Regions from separate parts of the Teredinibacter turnerae T7901 genome, predicted to be linked through region 2. Evidence: predicted binding sites of a transcription regulator. Region 2 holds the regulator's gene; the other holds the start of a gene.
The links. The regulator FliA, encoded in region 2, starts transcription of late flagellar genes. The targets are predictions, from matches to a motif close to TAAAGTTATNNNNNNNNCGGCCGATANCC.

Region 1 (3,143 bases), 1.9 Mb from region 2:
CAAGTATTCGCCTTCATAGATTGCATTGGCGCGGAACATTGGAAAAACGTAATCCCGAACGAACTCTTCGCGTAAATCTTCAATATAAATTTCTTTAACACCCATGGCCTGAGCTTTGGCGCGAGCGGGCTCTACTTCCTCGCCCTGGCCGATATTGGCCGTGAATGTAACAACTTCACACTGGTAGGTTTCCTGCAACCACTTTACGATCACAGACGTATCGAGGCCGCCAGAGTAGGCAAGAACGACTTTTTTTATTGAAGAATTTTCGGCTGACATGTTGACTCCGTAACGGAATTGCCCGCGAACAGCGGATAAAACAATGAGGGGGCCGAATTTTAAAGGCTCGCCTCTCTAAACTCCAGTGCTTTTACGGTTACCCTGACCGATTAACGTCTGCATTAATCATTACTCAGGTTGCAGAGGCTTGAACATGACCCATCTTTCCGTATCCGCAACACTGCTTTCGATGGCCCCTCTGCTATTAGCCCTGCTGATTTTTCAATGGCAACTCGGCCATACGCGCGAGCTCGCCATTGCGGCGGTGCGCATGGTACTCCAGTTGGTTGGTATCGGTTACCTGCTTAATGTGCTATTTACCAGCCCCGCGCCAGTTCTGGGTTTGTGCGTGCTCAGCGTCATGCTCATGGCAGCCTCCTGGATAGCACTGCGACCGCTACAAAACAAGTCTGCCTGGCGATATGTCGCAGCGCTGTCTAGCCTGACTATTGCCAGTGTGCTCCACCTGGTATGGATTATTTTCGTGGTGTTACAGCCAGCCCCCTGGTATCAACCACAGCAAATCATCCCGCTCGCGGGTATGGTGGTCGCGAATGGCATGAACAGCTTGAGTCTCGGCGCTGAAAGACTTGAAGCACAAATTGATAGCCATGAACTGCCGGAAGCCTGTGTAAGTGCGTTTAGAGCCGCAATGATTCCCCAAGTGAATTCATTGCTGGCGGTGGGATTAGTTTCATTGCCGGGAATGATGACAGGTCAAATTCTCGCCGGGATGGCACCACTGGAGGCAGTTCGCTATCAGATTCTGGTGATGAGTATGATTGCAGGCAACGCAAGCCTCACCCTGGCACTCTACTTCTGGCAGGTAAAGCGCAACTACAGGAAACACTAGGCCAGATAAAATGTAGCTAAAATTAGACCTCAACTCTCGTCAGCAGCCTGCGCAGCCATAGTCGTGGTACCCTCAGGCGGCGCTTCGGGTTGCGCCAGTTTTTCCATGCGTACGGTAACGCGACGATTTTTTGCCCGCCCCGATGACGAGTCGTTAGATGCCACCGGGTAGCGCTCGCCATGCCAGCGGACAACCAGCTGAGATTCCGGAATACCATGGCCGACCAGATAGTCCCGCACCAGATCTGCCCGAGTTTTAGACAGCTCCAAATTATCAATCCGCGTCCCCTCTGCACTGGCGTGCGCATCGATAATAAACTGGTTAATCGCTTTGTCATGCTTTACCAGGAGTATGATCTGATCGAGCTTCTGCGTTGCGGCTCGACTGAGTTTATCGGTGTAGCCAACCACGAAATACAGGGACGTGCGCTTTAGTTGATCGAAGTTTGCGGGCAGGAGCCCTGCCAGACAATCCAGATATTTGCGATATTCTGACCGAAACCCAATATTCGAAATAGCCAGGTCGACATTTTCTGCCTCGTCGTACCAGCTTTCCCTCAGCAATGCTATTTCTTTACCGGAGTTCAGGCCCGCCAGCATCAGCTCAGTTTTCTCCCGCCCCAACCACAGAGGGCGAGTACCGCGCTTCACCTGCACACTACCCAATACTTCCTGAACCTGGGGATGAGCCCAAACCGGCGACCTGGCTACCAACGCGGCTTCACCAGCTTCGAACTGCGCCACTTTGGAACGAAGATAAAATGAGGACGATTCTCCTGCTCGGGTACGAAACACCACCTGCCCAAACAACGGTACAGTCTGCGCCAGCCGGCACTCGAATACCGAGCCAGACGTGGTCCAGTTGCTATCATTAATTCCATTCGTAAAGCGCACAGCGCCGCACTCGTACGCAAAAACGCACAGTAGGAACAAAAGATAACGGCAAAGCTTTCGCATGGTGAACAAATGAATTCCGGGTTATTCGTCGATTATCGGCAGGCGCAGCCATTTCTTGAGTCATGGGCAACTGACGCCATTTCCGGTAGCATGCGCCCCTGCGTATTATCTTAAGCATAGTGGGTATGCGCCCATTTGGCCGCCCCGACAACCATAAGGCTTCAATCCATGACAGATTCACTGACCCTGTTGCGCCCAGACGACTGGCATATTCACCTGCGCGACGGGACAGCCCTGGAAACCACCGTACCTCACGCTGCAGCCAGCTTTGCCCGAGCGATTATCATGCCCAATCTGGTGCCACCGGTAACAAATGCCGAGGAGGCTCTGGCCTATCGGGCCCGCATTGAGGCTCAGATTCCAGCGGAGACACCGTTCGAACCTTTAATGGTTCTGTATCTAACAAACAACACCACACCTGAAACGATAGCCGCAGCAAAAGCGGCCGGTGTTGTGGCCTGCAAGCTCTACCCGGCCGGCGCCACAACCAACTCTGCGTCCGGGGTTACGGATATCCAACACATTTACCCAGCGCTGGAAGAGATGGAACGACAAGGTGTACTTTTGCTCTTACACGGTGAAGTCACCGACAGTGCAATCGATATTTTCGACCGCGAAGCCGTATTCATAGAACGAACGCTGCGCAAGGTTGTAGCCGATTTTCCAAAATTGAAAATTGTGCTGGAACATATCACTACCCAGCAAGCAGCGGAGTTCGTCGCTCAAGCCCCTGACAACGTCGCCGCCACCATTACTGCCCACCACCTGCTCTACAACCGCAACCATATGTTGGCCGGAGGTATTCGCCCCCACTATTACTGCCTGCCAATTCTGAAGCGCCAAACTCACCAGCAAGCGCTAGTGGCTGCGGCCACTAGCGGCAGCCCAAAGTTCTTCCTCGGTACCGATTCCGCGCCTCACGCCAAGAGTCGCAAAGAAGCGGCGTGTGGGTGCGCAGGCAGCTACACGGCGTTTGCTGCCATTGAGCTCTATGCCGAAGCCTTCGAGGATGCTGGCGCACTGGACCGCCTGGAGGGCTTTGCCAGCCACTTCGG
Region 2 (3,143 bases):
TCGTGCAAAGCGCGAGTCAATTGCCCCACGCTTTTAAATATGTGTCGGTCCCGCGCTTCCACCAAACTGTGAATTAACGCAGATGCCTCCTCCAGATTGTCACCTTGCAGTTGTTCTACCAGTTGCGTTGCGCTGTCTTGCAACTGGGTCAAAAACTGCTCGTCGTGCTCTTGTATCGTTTTATCCATCAGCCGACCCGCTCAGGCTTAACCCGCAACCCGCTCAAAAATCTTATCGATTTTTTCTTTGAGCACCTGCGCAGTAAAGGGTTTTACAACATAGCCATTGACGCCCGCCTGGGCCGCTTCAATGATCTGATCTCGCTTCGCTTCTGCGGTAACCATCAACACCGGAAGGCCTGCGAGTTTGGCATCAGCACGCACTTCTTTTAACAAGTCGATCCCGGTCATGCCTGGCATGTTCCAGTCAGTTACCAGAAAATCAAAATCACCACTTCGCAACATTGGCAGCGCGGTCGTGCCGTCATCTGCCTCGTGGGTATTGGTAAAACCCAAATCCCGCAATAAATTTTTAATGATGCGCCTCATCGTCGAAAAGTCGTCAACGATCAGGATTTTCATATTTTTGTCCAATGCAGCCTCCGATATCCCGTGCGCTGGGGTAAATAAATCTCAGAGAGAGACCATAAAAACAATTCTAGACGCTCGTTGCCAGTCAGCCAGTTTTAGCGACAATTTTCTGGCGACCAAATGATGGCTGTTTGATTTATCACCATCCGGTCAGCTTCGATTTCAGGCGCAGTGCCGCCTGACTGTGGATCTGGCTAATGCGCGACTCGGATACACCCAGCACCAAGCCTATTTCTTTTAAGTTCATTTCCTGTTCGTAGTACAGCGAAAGCACAAGTTGCTCCCTTTCCGGCAGACCCTCAATGGCCCCGGCCAGCGCTTTGCGCATGGCGTCTATTTGTACCTTTTCGGCAGGTTCATCCAAACCTTCAGTACCAAGGGAAAATTGGTTTTCGTTTTCCTCGAACGTTTCTTCCAGGCTGTAAAGTCGTGTCGAGGTGCTATCGCGGAGAATATCGTGATATTCGTCCAGCGACATTTGCAACTCTTCGGCGATCTCGCCATCCCGCGCGTCCCTGCCCAAGCGCGCTTCCACATTGCCGATGGCTTCGGACACGCGTCTGGCATTTCGGTGAACGCTGCGCGGCGCCCAATCGCCACGCCGCATTTCGTCCACTATCGCACCGCGAATGCGTATACCGGCGTAAGTCTCAAAACTCGCACCTTTGCCGGCATCGTATTTTTGGGCAGCCTCCAACAGGCCAATCATGCCCGCCTGCATTAAATCATCCACCAGCACATGGCTCGGCATTCGCGCCATCATGTGATGCGCAATCCGCTTAACCAGGGGAACATAATCCTCGACCCGAATTGCAACAGCAGCTTCCTGGGCCTGTTCGTAAACCATGAGATTTCCTACCGAGGAGAGTGCCATAAATCGCCGCCGGGGACTGATCGCTGGAAACCGCGGCTAGCCATTGGCCGCCACAAGTCGTTCTAGAAAAAATTCCAGGTGACCACGCGCGCTTGTTTGCACTGGCCACTGATCGATTTTTTGAGCAATCACCCGCATCGCAGCAGCCGCTTTACAGCGGGGGGCGAATTCAAGCAGAGGCTGGCGTTTCTGTACAGCTTTTCTCACGTTTTCATCAAAGGGTACATGCCCCAGGTATTGCAGCGATGCATCCAGAAATTTTTCGCACACGCCGTTTAACTTGTTAAAAAGATTAATACCTTCCTGCGTAGTACGTGTCATGTTGGCAATAACACGAAAGCGAAATACGCCGTGCTCGGCATTCAATAATTTGATCAATGCGTAGGCATCGGTAATCGACGAAGGTTCATCGCACACCACGACGATGACTTCCTGTGCCGCGCGCACGAAGCTGATGACGGTTTCGGATATACCTGCAGCGGTATCGACCACCAACACATCCAGCTGATCACTCAGATCGTTAAACGCATACACCAGCGCTGCGTGCTCCTGTGGCGAGAGGTGTGTCATTTGCTGCACCCCGGAGGACGCGGGAACCACTTTAATTCCGCCTGGCCCGTTGAGCAGTACCTCGCGCAGTGACTTGCTGCCATCGAGCACATCAGCCAGGTTATAGCGTGCCTGCAAGCCCAACAGAACATCCACATTCGCCAACCCGAGGTCGGCATCCATCAACACCACGCGACGACGCAACTCCGCCAACCCGATACTGAGGTTAACAGACAGATTGGTCTTACCGACGCCACCCTTGCCGCCAGTGACAGCGATGACTTTAATCGGATTCTTGGCACTCATAATTTCTCTTTCCCGGCGGGATGTGTGAGGGGCTAGATTTATAACCCGGTTCATCGGATTTATGCTCCAACAAGTATAGATGACGATAGCCAGTACGCCCGGCGGCCTTAGCCACCGGTCTGACTCGTGTACTCTTCGCCCTCTGCGCGCAACAGCGCCACCGCAGAGGCAACCAGTTGATGTGCCGACGCACGGGCAATATCGCGCGGTATCTCCTGGCCATTCGTGGTGTAAGCCACTGGTAGCTGACGCTCAACCAACACGCTCAAGGCCTCGCCCAGGCTCGCCGCTTCATCCAGTTTGGTCAGTACGCAGGCGTCAATTCCCTGACGACTGGCATACGCGTGGGTACTGGCGGTCATGGTCTGGCGCTGACTGTTGCAGGCCAGTACAAGCACACGTTTCACCGCCGGACAGCTATCCAGTTTGCGTAACTGTTCCTTTAGCAGCGGATCGCCGTGACGAAAACCAGCCGTATCGATCAGAATCAACGGAAACTGCTTGAGAGAAGCCAATACCCGCAGCAGGCTGTGCTCCGCATCCACCGCACGCACTGGCACATTGAGAATGCGGCCCAGCGAACGCAGTTGATCGTAGGCACCCACCCGGTAGGTATCTGTGGTGATTAACGCAACTTTGCCGGGGCCGTGATCCAACACATAGCGGGCAGCGAGCTTGGCAATGGTCGTGGTCTTACCTACCCCGGTTTGGCCAACAAAGGCAAACACACCGCCCTGCTGGACCAGATCCTGGCCCGCGATCGGCAATTGCCTTGAGAGATGCGCCATACACTGACGCCAGGTTTTACTCATGCTGCTTTGCTG

Region 1: TERTU_RS13270 (flagellar protein MotY) is a predicted target of FliA. The motif match lies at 2,119-2,147, and genes of this name have one in related genera.

Annotation. Positions count from the first base shown of each region.
Region 1 covers NC_012997.1:3,357,239-3,360,381, forward strand. The annotation lists gene TERTU_RS13260 (argininosuccinate synthase) at 1-279, opposite strand, end outside; gene TERTU_RS13265 (ABC transporter permease) at 434-1,132, shown strand; gene TERTU_RS13270 (flagellar protein MotY) at 1,162-2,025, opposite strand; gene pyrC (dihydroorotase) at 2,257-3,143, shown strand, end outside.
Region 2 covers NC_012997.1:1,415,937-1,419,079, reverse strand. The annotation lists gene TERTU_RS06050 (protein phosphatase CheZ) at 1-188, opposite strand, end outside; gene cheY (chemotaxis response regulator CheY) at 207-593, opposite strand; gene TERTU_RS06040 (RNA polymerase sigma factor FliA) at 730-1,437, opposite strand; gene TERTU_RS06035 (MinD/ParA family protein) at 1,501-2,319, opposite strand; gene flhF (flagellar biosynthesis GTPase FlhF) at 2,427-3,143, opposite strand, start outside.